Regions from separate parts of the Streptomyces sp. NPDC085866 genome, predicted to be linked through region 2. Evidence: riboswitches for the same ligand, from Rfam matches in the RefSeq annotation. Region 2 holds a riboswitch; the other holds the start of a gene.

Region 1 (7,004 bases), on a different contig from region 2:
GGCGAGGCGGGCGGTGTCCCAGTCGGCGCGGATCTGAGCGGTGCTCAGGGCGAGGTCGACGGCAGCACGTTCGGCACTCGTGTCGGAGAGGGTGGCCTTGCCGTCGGCGGTGGCGCCGTCGCGGCCGGGGCCGAGGGCGGCATCGGCCCAGCGGGCGACGCGGACCGCACCGCCCAGTCCGGTGCGCGCCATTCTGGCCAGTTCAGCGGGGGCCGGGGTGCCCTCCGGCGGCCGGGGTGCGGGGCGGCGTGGGCGCCGCTGGTTCACAGCTCTGGGGGCGGCGGCCAGGGGTCGCGGTCGGACGAGTCGAAGCCTGGAGTCGCGCGGGATACGGGACGTCACGGGTGCAGTCTTCCGGTTGACGGTCCGAAAACCCAAACGGAATGTCACGGGGGGCGACGGGGCTGGCCAACGCACCGGGGGCGACGGCGGGCGAGGAGACATGATCAGGCCAGTCGTTCGGCCTTAAACGGAACGTCTGGAACCGGGGCCTCCGACTTGTACCGGCGGAGCAGGGAGCCTCACATCAGCGGGGTCAGGAACCGGCGCAGGCGCTCCTCGTACTCCTTCGGGGCGGCGTTCCACATCGCCGCGTGCGGAGCCTGCGGCACGGTGTGCAGGGCGACGCGGTCGGGGCGGCGGGCGGCCAGGCGCCGGGAGTACTCCCACGGGGCGACCGTGTCGTCCGGGCCGTGGATGATCAGGGTCGGCACGTTGAGCAGCCCGGGGTCGGCGGTCTCCCCCGCCCCGTCGGCGTTGAGATTGGCCCGGCCCTGCGCGGCCCACACGGCGAGTGGCAGCAGGGGTTCGGGGGTGTGGCGGGCCTGGGCGAGGGCGCGCAGGGTGGCCGGCCAGCTGAGCACCGGCGAGTCGAGGACCAGCCCGGCGACGCGCTCGCGCACGACGGAGTGCTCGGCGGCGCGCAGGGCCATGGTGGCGCCGGTGGACCAGCCGAGGAGGATGACCCGGCGGGCGCCGTAGCGGACGGCGTAACGGATCGCCGCGTCCACATCGCGCCACTCGGTCTCGCCGAGGTGGTTGAGGCCGTCCGGCGGGCGTGGGGCGCCGAGGTCGCCGCGGTAGGCGAGCGCGAGGATCGGCAGGCGGCGGCCGTGCAGAAACTCCATGACGTTCATGGCGTGCTCGCGGGTGGTGCCGAGGCCGTGCACGGCGATCACCCAGGTGTCCCGGTAGCCGGGCACGAACCAGGCGGGCAGGGCGCCGAGTTCGCCGGGCACGTCGATGTCGGCGTGCTCCAGGCCGAGGGCGGAGTCCGGGTTGCCGACGTGCACGTTCGGGGTGAGCCACACGGCGTCGCCGGCGGCGAGGGTGCCGTGCGTGACGCGTACGAGGCGGCGTACGACGGTGTCGGCGGTGTGCGCGGCCGTCGCCAGGACGGGACCGACGACCGCGTGGGACCCGTCGCCGGCCAGGCCGTAGATGCCGGGGCGCAGTGAGGCCAGGTCGCGGGTGAGGGTGATCCGGCCCGCGGCCGTGCCGTGCACGGTGAGCCGGGGTTCGGTGGGCAGCGGGCGGCCGGGAGGCGCCTTCAGCGCGACGTCACTGGCGAGCCGCCCGGCGGCCACGGAGGCCGCGCCGGCGGCCAGGACCGCGGTGAGTGCGGCTGCGGTCGCTCTGACGGTGCCCACGGGTTCCAGTGTCGTGCGGGTTCTCGATGCGGGCCAGCGGAACGGTGAGGGTGGCCGGGATCCGGCGGGGTGCGGGAGGGCGCGGCACGCGGCACAGCCGAAGGCGTGCGCTGCGGCTGTGCGCCGTTACGGAAAAGCGCGCCGTGGCCGAACGCCGCTGCGACGGAGAGAACCGATGGGCCGGGCCGGCGCGGCGGGCGGCCGGCGCGGCGGGCAGCCGCTGCGGCGGGCGGCCGGGGTCAGTTGCGTTGGCCGTAGCCCTTCAAACGCGCGCCGGCCTCCTCCATCTGTACGTCCGTCAACAGGGAGGGCGTCAGGCCCGGCACGGACGACGCCGTCAGCCACAGGCGGCACATCCACTCCAGCTGGGCGGTGCGGTCGTAGGCCTGGTCGAGGGTGGTGCCGTAGGTGATCGTGCCGTGGTTCTGCAGGAGGCAGCCGGAGCGGTCGGCGAGGGCGTCGAGCATGTTCGCGGCCAGCTCGTCGGTGCCGTAGGTCGCGTAGCGCGCGACGCGGACGCGGCCGCCGAGGGCGCCGGCCATGTAGTGGATCGGCGGCAGCTCGGTCACGAGGGTGGAGACGGCCGTGGCGTGCACCGCGTGGGTGTGGACGACGGCCCGGGCGTCGGTGGTGCGGTAGACGGCGAGGTGCATGGGCAGCTCGCTGGTCGGCACGAGCCTGCCGAGCACCTGGCGCCCGTCGAGGTCGACGCCGGTGATGTCGTCCGGGGTCAGCCGGTCGTAGGGCACGCCCGAAGGGGTGACCAGCACCCGATCCCCGATGCGCGCCGAGACGTTTCCCGAGGTGCCGACGACCAGTCCGTCGGCTACCGTCCGGCGGGCCGTGGCGACCAGCGCCTCCCACACGCGCGCCGCTTCCGCTTCCCGCTCCGCTTCCCGCCGCTGTTCAGCCATGCCGCGATCCTGCCAGCCGACCCGGCTCGGAGCGGCCCGTCGGCGTGCTTCGGGCTGGAACCCGTACCGCCGAACGGGTGAAAACCGCCACGAAACACCCGAAATCATCATGATTCAAGTGATCATCAGGCATTCAATGATCTTCCTCACTCGCTGGACGACGTTCCACCGCCACTCCAGGGGGACACATGCCTCGTGCTCACGCCGCCTCCCGCTCCCGTCGCCGCGCGGGCTTTCTCGCGGCCGCCACCGCGACGCTCGCCCTCGCGGGCACCCAGGCCGCGGCAGCCGGCTCACCGGCGTCCGCCGTGGGCCCGCTCAGAGGCCACGACGTGTCGTCCCACCAGAAGCACGTCGACTTCCCCGCCGCCCGGTCGGACGGCGCACGGTTCACCTACATCAAGGCGACCGAGTCCACGACCTACCGCAATCCCTACTTCGACCGGCAGTACGAGGGCGCGCGCCGGGCGGGCCTGGTCCGGGGCGCGTACCACTTCGCACGTCCGGACCACTCCTCGGGCGAGGAGCAGGCCGCGTACTTCGTGCAGCACGGCGGGGACTGGCGGGCGGACGGCTGGACGCTGCCGCCCGCGCTCGACATCGAATACAACCCGTACGACGACGAGCACAAGTGCTACGGACTGGGCTGGAAGCGGATGGTCGACTGGATCCGCTCCTTCAGCGACGAGGTCGAGCGGGAGACCGGCCGGAGTCCGGTCATCTACACCACCGCCCACTGGTGGCAGGCCTGCACCGGCGACAGCCGCGCCTTCGCCGCGGACCACCCCCTGTGGATCGCCCGGCACGGCACGTCGGACCCGGGAGAGCTGCCGGGCGGATGGACGCACTGGACCTTCTGGCAGTTCGGCACCGAGGGCGGTCTGCCGGGTGACCAGAATCTCTTCAACGGGCCGCCGAGCCGCCTGCGGGCCTTCGCGAGGGGTTGGTAGCCAAGGGGCGCCTGGGGCGTGGAGCCGAACGAAACCCCAACCATCCCTTGATGACACTCTGACGCCCGCCTCAGTTCACCTTCCGTTCACCCAGGTTGCCTACGGTCCAACAGCCAATGACCTCGAACGATTGCCTGGGTAAATGGAAAACTTCTCGCTGATCCTCGCGATTGTGGTGGTAACCGCACTCGCGTTCGATTTCACGAACGGTTTCCACGACACCGCCAACGCGATGGCCACGACCATCTCGACCGGTGCGCTCAAGCCCAAGGTCGCGGTGGCCATGTCCGCCGCCCTCAACCTTGTAGGCGCTTTCCTCTCCGTGGAGGTCGCCAACACGATCTCCAAGGGCCTTGTCGATGAGAACGGCATCCGTCCCGAGGTCATATTCGCCGCCCTGGTCGGCGCGATCCTCTGGAACCTGCTGACCTGGCTGGTGGGACTGCCGTCCAGCTCCTCGCACGCCCTGATGGGCGGCCTGATCGGCGCCACCGTCGCCTCCGCGGGCTTCGGTGCCGTCCACAGTGACGTGCTGGTCACCAAGGTGCTGCTCCCGGCGGTCGCCGCGCCGATCGTCGCGGGTCTCGCCGCGATGCTGGCCACCCGCTTCTCCTACGGCATCGGCAAGAACGCCGACGGCGAGGCCACCCGCAAGGGCTACCGCGCCGGTCAGATCGCCTCCGCCGGTCTGGTCTCCCTCGCCCACGGCACCAACGACGCGCAGAAGACGATGGGCATCATCACCCTCGCGCTCGTCACGGGCGGCGCCATCGCCCCCGGCTCCAACCCTCCCACCTGGGTCATCCTCTCCGCGGGTCTGGCCATCGCGCTCGGCACCTACATCGGCGGCTGGCGCATCATCCGCACCATGGGCAAGGGCCTGACCGACCTCGAGCCGCGACAGGGCTTCGCCGCCCAGACCAGCGCGGCCACGGCCATCCTGGCCTCCTCGCACCTCGGCTTCTCCCTCTCCACCACCCACGTCGTCTCCGGCTCGGTGATGGGTGCGGGTCTGGGCCGCAAGGGCGGTGTGGTCCGCTGGTCCACCGCGACCCGCATGTTCATCGCCTGGGCGCTGACCCTGCCGGCCGCCGCGCTGGTCGGCGCGGGCGCCGAGTCCGTCACGGACCTGGGTGACTGGGGCACTGCGGCCGTCGCCGTCTTCCTGGTCGGCGCCAGCGCCGCGATCTGGAAGATCTCCCGCCGCGAGGTCGTCGACCACACCAACGTCGCCGACGACACGGTGGAGCCGGCCGGCGTGGTGACCACCGCCATCGCCGCGGTGACCCCGCCGCCCGCGGGCACCGTCACCGAGGACCTGTCGGCCACGATCCCGGCTCAGGTCACCACCGAACCGGCTCCGGCGACTCCGCCGGCCGCCGCAGTCTGACCGCCCGGAAACTGAAGGAAGCATCCCCATGAAGATCGACTGGGCGGCCCTCGGCTCCGTCTTCGGCGTCAGCCTCGCGTTCACGGTGGGCCTGGTGGCCCTGTTCACCCTCGGCATCAACGGCCTGTCGCGCCGCGAGAAGGCCACGGCGCAGGGTGGGTCCGCGGCGCTGGCCGTGACTGGTGCGTACGTCTGCTTCGCCGCTTGTGCGGCTGCGGTGGCGTACGGGATCTATCTGATCGTGGCGAAGCCCTGACGCCGAAGTCCCCGTTGTCCGCCCTGTCGGCACCGATTCAGTCGGAACGACAGGGCGGACGCATGTCCGCCACGGCCGAGAGCGGCTCGGCGGACCTGAGCAGATGTCCGACATCCCCTGCGACCGGGGCCACCGTCCGACACCGGCCTCCGTGCTGATCGCGGCCGACGTGCCCACCCTGTCGGCGATCAGGTGCTCGGCCCGGGTCGCAGAGAAGCCGGCACATCCCGGCCCGGGGCCACGAGGACCAGCGGCGGCTTTCGTCCCGCCACCTCCAGCGGCATCTCGCCCACGTACGCCACCGTGTGTCCCCTCCCACGACCGTTGCATCCCGTATGAGACGTACGCGCTACCGCAGGGGGTCACGGTCCGTGAGGACGAGCGGGATCCCCGAATGCCGCCCGAGGGACCGGAATTCACCCCGCCCCGGTCGCTCTGCGCCACCCGTCATGCCGGCGATGTGGGCCTCAGCACAGTCCGGCTTCCCAGGTCAAAGGCAAGTTGACGGCCCTTCCGGGCGCGTGGTGGACTGCCCAGGCCATGTACGGCGGCAGGAGAGGAAGCCGGTGCGAATCCGGCGCGGTCCCGCCACTGTCACCGGGGAAGTAATCCCCCGGGAGCCAGGAACTCTCACCGCCGGTCTCGTCGAACCAGGGCGCGGACACCCTGAGTGAGGACATATCGCCATGCGCGGCTGCCGATTGAGGTTCAGTAACAGGGTTTTGCCTGCCCCGACGGCCGGCTGAGCCGATGGGTGCCGATCGCTTCTACGCGTACGGCGCCGCCGCCGGCATCGTCGGCGACCTGGTCCTCGGCGATCCGCGCCGCGGGCATCCGGTCGCCGCGTTCGGGCGGGCGGCCGCCGCCGTGGAACGCGCGCTGTGGCACGACCACCGCGGCTGGGGTGCGCTGCACACCGCCGTGTGCGCCGGCGGTGCCGTCGCGCTGGGGGCCGTGGCCGAGCGGGCCGTGCGCCGCTCCCCCGCGGCTTCCGTCGCGCTGACCGCCGCCGCCACCTGGGCCGTGGTCGGGGGTACTTCGCTCGCCCGGGAGGCGCGGACAGTGGGGCGCGCGTTGGAGGCCGGGGACGTCGAGGCGGCCCGGACGCGGCTGCCGCATCTGTGCGGGCGGGATCCGCAGGCCCTCGACGCCGACGGGATCGCCCGGGCGGTCGTGGAGTCCGTCGCCGAGAACACCTCCGACGCCGTGGTGGGTGCGCTGGTGTGGGGTGCGGTGGGCGGGGTGCCGGGGCTGCTCGGGTTCCGGGCCGTCAACACCCTGGACGCGATGGTGGGGCACAAGTCGGCCCGCTTCCGGCGCTACGGCTGGGCCTCCGCCCGGCTCGACGACGTCGCCGGCTGGCCGGGGGCGCGGCTGACCGCCGTACTCGCCGCCGCGGCCGGACCGGACCCCCGCGGTGCCGTGCGCGCCTGGCGGGCGGATGCCCGCAAGCACCCGAGTCCCAACGCCGGGCCCGTCGAGGCCTCGTTCGCGGGCGCCCTCGGCGTGCGGCTGGGCGGGACGCTCTCCTACGGCGGGCGCGTCGAACACCGGCCCGTACTGGGCGGGGACACCGGGCGGGCCGTCCGGGTCACCGACATCGACCGGGCCGTACGGCTCTCCCGCCGGGTCGGCCTGCTCGCGCTCGGCGTCACGGTCGCCGCGCGCCGACTCGTGAAGGGACGTGGGCAGTGAACGGTGGTCTGCTCGTCGCCGGCACCACCTCCGACGCCGGCAAGAGCGTCGTGACGGCCGGGATCTGCCGGTGGCTGGTGCGCCAGGGCGTCAAGGTCGCGCCCTTCAAGGCGCAGAACATGTCCCTCAACTCGTTCGTGACCCGGGAGG
Region 2 (7,004 bases):
CCGCACCGGCCGGGTCGTCGGGTCCCTCTCATTGAGCGGCCCCAGCCACCGCTTCCCCTACGAGGCCGTCGAGCGCTTCGCCGCAGAACTCGCCCAGGGTGCCCGGCTCATCTCCGACCAGGGCTTCACCCACCCCCTGGGCAGCGAGGGCTGAGCCGACGGTCGGCGGCGGCCGGATGGGCGCGGGCATCGCCGAGGTCTGTGCGCGGGCCGGGCTGGACACGGTGGTCTGCGAGGCCGACGCCACGGCCGCACGCGCCGCACGGAAACGCGTGGCCTCCTCCCTGGACCGCGCGGTCCGGCGGGGCAGGCTGGAACCGGCAGCGGCCCGGGACGCACTGGACCGGCTGGTCTTCAGCGGTGATCTGGAGGACCTGGCCGACCGGCAGCTGGTCGTCGAGGCCGTCATCGAGAACGTGGACGTCAAGACCGAGGTGTTCGCGGCGCTCGACAAGATCGTCGAGGATCCTGGCGCCGTGCTCGCGACGAACACCTCGTCGCTCCCCTTGATGCGCCTCGGCATGGCCACCTGTCGCGCGGACCGGGTGGGTCTGCACTTCTTCAACCCGGTACCCGTACTGCCGCTGGTCGAGGTCGTGACCTCCCTGCACACTGCGGCGCAAGCGGCTGCCGTCGTCGAGGAGTTCGCCGCACAGACGCTCGACAAGACGGTCATCCGCTCCCGGGACCGGGCCGGCTTCGTCGTCAACGCGCTGCTCGTCCCGTACCTCCTGTCGGCCGTCCGCACGGCGGAGTCCTGCTTCGCACCGCCGCCGACATCGACACCGGCATGGAGCTGGGTTGCGCCCACTCATGGGTCCGCTCAGGCTCGCGGACCTGATCGGGCTCGACACCGTCGCCTCGATCGCAGAGTCCCTCTACGACGAGTTCAGGGAACCTCTCTACGCCCCTCCCCCACTGCTCCGGCGGATGGTCGAGGCGGGACTGCTGGGCCGCAAGTCCGGGCGGGGTTCCACCTGTACGACCGGAGCTGAGCGGTAGGCTTGCCCGTGCAGCTGGTTCGCCCCGTCCTCCAGGCGGGATGCGTCCCCTCGCGTGCCCGGCACGGGCGAGGTGGCCGACCTGCTGCGCCTCGGGCTCGAGGCCGTCCCGGCCGAACGCCTGTGGGTCAACCCGGACTGCGGTCTCAAGACCCGCGGCTGGCCGGAGGTACGGGCCGCCCTGGAGAACCTGGTCGCCGCGGCTTTGACCGTGCGCACGGAGATCTAGTCGCCGAGCCCGCCCCGGCCGTACCGGCCGGGGCGGGTCTGCACGGCCACCACGCATGCCCGTACCGTCCTACGTACGCAGCCCAGGACCCCCGCCCCGCGGCGGAAGCAGGAGGAACAACCACGTGACCAGCCGTGTCACTCTCATCTCACCCGCGACCACGCCCTCACTGCGGCGGGCCCGCTTCGACGACGGCGACTCGATCGAGGACAGCGCGGCGGCGCGGGTCAGACCGGCGGCCGGGTCCCTGCCCGCAGCGGGCCGCGTCCTCGTCTCTCCCAGCGTGCGCTGCCGGCAGACGGCCTGCGCCCTCGGCCTCGACGCATCGGCGGAACCGGAACTCTCGGGCCTCGACGTGGGCCGGTGGCGCGGGCGGACGCTGGACGACGTCGGCGCCGTCGAGCCGGAAGCGGTGGCCCGCTGGCTGGCCGATCCCGGGGCTGCACCGCATGGCGGCGAGTCGGTGCGGGAGCTGTGTGCGCGGGTCGCGGGCTGGCTGGACACTAGCGGGCCGGCGGACGGCAGGACGATCGCCGTGGTGGAGCCCGAGGTCGTACGGGCTGTGGTGGTGCACGCGTTGGGCGCGCCCGAGGCGGCGTTCTGGCGCCTCGACGTCGCGCCGCTCACGGCGACGGAGGTCACCGGCCGGTCCGGACGCTGGAACGTGCGGCTCGGACACGGCCTCGCCCAGCCGGGCGACTGACGGCGGTCAGGAAGTCGCCTCCCGATGGCGACGCAGCAGTGCGGCGATCGCGCACCGCAGGCAGTCGGTGTCCGGGGCGCCGGTCGTGCCGTGGTCGCCGTGGCAGTCGGCCGTCGCCCGTCGGACCGCGCCCTCATCCGGCGTGCGGCAGAGGGCCGTTGGGCCGCCGACCAGGGCCTCCAGCTCGTCGAGAAGTCTCTCGGTCCGCTTGACCTGTTGGGCGAGCACCCGTACCCGCGCGCTCTGGCCGCCGATCTGGCGTCGGCTGGCGATGAGTTGGGCGTACTCCTCCATGGTCAGGGCGATCGCCTCACGTCCGCCGAGAGTGATGTGGCGCGGTTCGGGACGTTGTCTGGCCACTCGGCTCCTCCGCTCGTCGCCTCCGCCGGTGTCCCGGGAACGCGAGAGGGCCCCCGGACGGTTCCGAAGGGCCCTCTCGTGTCCTGAAGGGATCAGTGCGTGGCGGGAACTCTCCGCCCGGACGCAGTGGTCGCGGGCTTCGGATTCAGTTGCCGCTCGGCCAACTCGCCGAAGAGCAGGCCGAATCCGCCCCACAGAACGGCCTGGATGGCCAGTGCGGAGAGGCGGAACCGCCACAGCAGGGTGGCCGGGAAGTCCTTCGGCACCTCGTTGACGACCGGGAGGAAGGCGTAGGCCAGACCGATCGCGACGGCGAAGGCGGCGACCGCGACGACGGTCGCGTACCAGGTGCCCAGGGTGGGTGCGAGGCGCTTGCCCAGGATGGTGACGGCGACCGCCAGGAGCACGCTGAGCAGCATCATCAGGAAGTACAGGGTAGTCCGCTTGCCGATGGTGTCGGGCTCGCCGACCGACGGCGGGTTGGCCGGGTACTTCAGGAACGGGACGACGTACACGGCGAGCAGCGCGCAGCCGGACAGCAGCAGCGCGGTCGCCCGCGGGCTGAAGCGGCCGACACGGCCGAGCGCGACGCAGAAGGCGAGCGCGGCGATCCCGCCGAAGGCGACCCCGTAGATGAGGACACCGGTGGCGAGGCCCAGGGTGGACTGCAGGGAGCGGGAGACGACCTCCATCCCGTGCTCGTGGGAGTGGGCGTCCTCGAAGCTGATCGCGCTGTCGACGTTCGGCTCACCGAGGAGGTAGGCGACGACGAGGGCGAGCACGCCGGCGGCCAGGCCGGCGAGCATGCCTCGCACGAGAAGGTTTCTCACGGTTGCGGAGTTCATGGTCGAGCGGCGTCCCTCGCGTCAGTGGCAGGGGAAGCCGAGCAGGTGGCGTGCGTCATGCACCCACTCGTGGACGTCCGTGCCGTTGAACACGGAGGTGGCGCCCTGCTCGGCGCCGACGAAGTACAGCAGGACGAGCATGAGGATGCCGAAGAAGACCGCCCACGGAGCGATCGCCTTCAGCGGCAGCGTGGCGGGAACGGCGGGGGTGGTGGCTGTCGGCTGGGCGACGGTCTGCGCCATGGCAGGACCTCCTCTGGGAGTTCGCGTCCCATCTCGGTGGTGCACATGACGACGGCCACGGGTCTGACTCACGGGACACCCAGGGGTGTTCCGCATACAGTGGCGCGACCGTGCCGGATTCCCACCGGCTTCCGTCTCGCCGTCGTCGATATCGGACAGACCGTACCGCGTGGCGCGTGCATGGCCAAGACCGCGTGGTCCGTCGTGATCTTCCTCTCGCCTCGGCCGCTGTGCTGACGACGGGTCGGGTCTGCCGGGCTGTGCGGCCCGGCAGACCTGCGCCGTCCTCGTGATGCTGCTAGCCGCGGCGGCCCGACGGATCGGGTGCGACCGTGTCCCGGTTCCGGCCGGGAACCGAACCGGCGTCAGGAGATCCGGCGCCGACCGCCGCTTCCCGCGCCTGGTCCCCGTGGCCCGGCCACCACGCCGCGTGGCCGATCAGCGCGGTGAGGCTCGGCGTGAAGAACATCGCCATCACGAAGGCGGCGACCGCGATACCGAAGGAGACCGCGAAACCCATCTCCGTCAGCAGCGCGTTGCCCGCCAGCATCATCGTGGCGAAGGTCGCCGCCAGGATGAAGCCGGCCGCCGCCACGGTCGGCCCGGCGTGCCGGAGCGCCATGCCGGCCGCCTCGCGGGGCTCGCGGCCCTCGCGGGCCTCCTCGCGGAGCCGGGCGATCATGAGGATGTTGTAGTCGGTGCCGATGGCGACCACGAACAGATACATGATCACCGGGAGCATGAACATCAGACCGGAGTGTCCCTGCCCCTCCTGGAAGATCCATACCGTGGCGCCGAGGGTGGCACCGAAGCCGAGGCCCACCGAGGCCATCAGGTACCAGGGGGCGACCACGCTGCGCAGCAGCAGCCCCAGGATGACCATGATGAGGAGGGCGGCGACGGGGAAGACCGTCCGGTAGTCGTGGTTGACCGCCGTGGCGATGTCCTTGTAGATCGAGGACATGCCGCCGACGAGGGCTTCGGTGCCCTCGGGGGCGTCGGAGTGCGCGACGTCGCGCACCTCGCCCACGGCATCGATCGCCTTGTCCGTCGACGCCTCGTACCTGAGCGTGACGGTGAAGTCGGCGGTGGTACCGCCCTTGTTCAGCTGGGTCAGGCGGGCGTTCGCGACGCCGTCCACGGCCCCGAGCTTGTGCGCGTACGCGTCCAGGCCGGACTTGTCCAGCTGCTTGCCGTCGGTGCTGGACAGGAAGACGTCGGTGGGTGCGGCGGCGCCGGCCGAGTACGCCTTCTGCATCTCGTCCTGGACGACCATGGACTCCTTGGTCTTGGGCATGGAGCCCGCCGCCAGGTCGAACGTGGCGTTGAACCCGAGGGTGCCGAGCGACAGTGCGACCAGGACGAGGCCGGACACCGCGGCGGTCAGCGCCGGGCGGCGCTGCACGCCGCGGCCGAGGGCGGCGAACCGGGCGTTCTCCGGCTCCCGTTGCCAGGACTTGGAGGGCCAGAAGACCTTCGGCCCGATGAGCGAGACCACGGCCGGGATCAGGGTCAGGCCCGCGACCAGCGTGGCCGCGACCGCGATGGCGAGTGCCGGGCCCATCTGCTTGAGGAAGCCGAGCGTGGACAGCACCAGCGCGAGGAAGGCGATGATCACCGCTCCGGCGGCCGAGGCGATGGCCTCGCCGACCCGGTCAACCGCGTTGATCATGGCCTGTTTCGGCTCGTCGCCGGCGCGCAGGCGCTCGCGGTAGCGGAACATCAGGAAGAGGAAGTAGTCCGTGCCCACGCCGAAGAGCACGACGATCAGGATCGACGAGATCGAGCTGTTGGCCTGCAGGTCGAACAGCTTGGTGGCGTAGGCGATCAGGCCGTTGGCGACGGCCGACACCAGGCCGATCAGGACGAGGGGGAGGATCGCCAGGATCGGCGCACGGAAGATGATCAGCAGGGTGATCAGGATGATCGCGAAGGTGCCGATACCGATCAGTGCCTGACCGCGCTTGGACGAGTCCTGCTGGTCGAGAGCCTGCGCGGCGGAACCACCGAGCTTGACGTCGAGGTTCGTGCCCGTGGCCAGTTTCTTGACGTCATCGCGCAACGCCTTGGCCGCGTCGATCTGTTTGGGCTGGCCGGCGTTCTTGCTGTCCATCTGCACCAGGGTCAGGTCATACCTGCCGTCCTTGGACGGCTGGCCGGGGACGACCTTCTGCACCTGGTCGATGTGCTTGCTGCCCAGTTGTGAAGTGATCCGGGCGATGTCCTGTTTGTCGGCGGCGGTGAGCTTGCCGCCGTCGGTGCGTTGGTACAGCGCGATCGCGGACGGGGTGAAGGCGCTGGGGAACGCCTTCTCCTGTAGCTCCGCCGCTTTGATCGACTCGTAACTCTTTGGCAGGAAACTGCTCTCGTCACTGTTCGAGGGCAGGCTCGGCGCGGTGGCGACGATCGCCACCGCCGCGATGAGCCATGCCACGATCGTCCAGACGGGATGACGGACGACGGCATTCCCAATGCGTCGGAACATGCGGAAGGTCCTCCTGGACAGGAAGATCACCGCAGCCCGGGGAGCGGACCCTGGCATCGGCGACCCTGACCGGCCGTCACTCTCGGGCCGGTCGAATGGTTGTCTTGAGATGCGATCGTAGTGACCGCACGCCGAGATCATTCCATCGTGTGACGCCCGGCCGGGAAAAACCCTTCTCTTTTCAGTCACGGCTGTTCACTTGAGGTTTGAGGCGTGAACTCCCGCCTGACTGACGGGTGCCGGAGCGCCCTGTCCGGATCCGCTTCCGGCGTACGGACTCCCCCAGCGCTCACATGCCGTGCGCCGTCGGCTCCCGTGAGGCGTACGCGTGGGCCCCGAGCGCCGAGGCGCTGGTCCCCCTGGCGGCTCAGATGTTGCTCAGACCGCTTGCTCTGCACTCCGCCGCGATGATCGGATCGCCCCGTGTTCGAACGGCACCGGTCGTTCATCGCTGAGGGGGAGCATGTGGAAAGTGATCGTCACAGTCGACCGGTAAGCGCTGCCCGCATCAAAATCACGACAGCAGCCGCGTACGCCGTCGCCGGCATGGTCCATCTCGTTACGGCGGCGCTGTTCACCGTCAGCCTGTTGTTGATCGTTCTCGGGTTCCGCACTGTTGTTCAGCCTCTGGTGGGTCTGATGCCGCTCGGCATGGCACTTGCAATGCGCCCACGCCCCGGACGGCTGAATCCTGACCTGCCCACACTGCGGGGGGCAGATGCTCCGGCCCTGTTTCAACTGTTGAACGACATAGCGGACACGGGCGGGGTACGGCGCCCCGATACGGTCCAGTTCACTCCGGACTTCTCGATCACCGTCACCCACTTCGGGTTTCGCCGGAAGAGCTGCCTTGTTCTCGGCCTCCCGCTCTGGGCCGCTTACCCGCCTCAACAACGTATTGCCGCTGTGACCCATGCACTGGCTTACACAGCTCCTCACAACGTCCGTTCTCGCGCATTTGTCGCCACGGCCCTCGAGGCACTTACCGCCGGGTCGGAGACAATGCGAGCCAACGGCAATGCGTACATCTCGTGGAATGCCAATGCCTATGCCTGGCGTGCGGACGATGTGGCAGCCGGAGCACGGCGCTTCAACATCCGGGCCCGGACCAGCGAGTGGGTACTGTGGATGCCAAGAG

What was found. Region 2 has a riboswitch for cobalamin ahead of ACIF83_RS19570 (CbtB-domain containing protein). Riboswitches for the same ligand answer to the same signal wherever they lie in the genome.
Region 1: it holds a riboswitch for cobalamin, as region 2 does, so the genes downstream of both, ACIF83_RS22695 (cobalamin biosynthesis protein) here and ACIF83_RS19570 (CbtB-domain containing protein) in region 2, are expected to answer to the same signal.

What each region holds. Positions count from the first base shown of each region.
Region 1 covers NZ_JBITSQ010000008.1:413,426-420,429, reverse strand. The annotation lists gene ACIF83_RS22725 (hypothetical protein) at 1-192, opposite strand, end outside; gene ACIF83_RS22720 (alpha/beta hydrolase) at 522-1,649, opposite strand; gene ACIF83_RS22715 (class II aldolase/adducin family protein) at 1,889-2,563, opposite strand; gene ACIF83_RS22710 (lysozyme) at 2,752-3,513, shown strand; gene ACIF83_RS22705 (anion permease) at 3,656-4,903, shown strand; gene ACIF83_RS22700 (hypothetical protein) at 4,932-5,159, shown strand; cobalamin riboswitch at 5,667-5,810, shown strand; gene ACIF83_RS22695 (cobalamin biosynthesis protein) at 5,910-6,854, shown strand; gene ACIF83_RS22690 (cobyric acid synthase) at 6,851-7,004, shown strand, end outside.
Region 2 covers NZ_JBITSQ010000007.1:233,917-240,920, forward strand. The annotation lists gene ACIF83_RS19540 (IclR family transcriptional regulator) at 1-154, shown strand, start outside; partial or broken gene ACIF83_RS19545 (3-hydroxybutyryl-CoA dehydrogenase) at 177-995, shown strand; partial or broken gene ACIF83_RS19550 (5-methyltetrahydropteroyltriglutamate--homocysteine methyltransferase) at 1,048-1,230, shown strand; gene ACIF83_RS19555 (histidine phosphatase family protein) at 1,355-1,933, shown strand; gene ACIF83_RS19560 (hypothetical protein) at 1,940-2,293, opposite strand; gene ACIF83_RS19565 (CbtA family protein) at 2,386-3,138, opposite strand; gene ACIF83_RS19570 (CbtB-domain containing protein) at 3,160-3,381, opposite strand; cobalamin riboswitch at 3,418-3,560, opposite strand; gene ACIF83_RS19575 (MMPL family transporter) at 3,680-5,866, opposite strand; gene ACIF83_RS19580 (M48 family metallopeptidase) at 6,290-7,004, shown strand, end outside.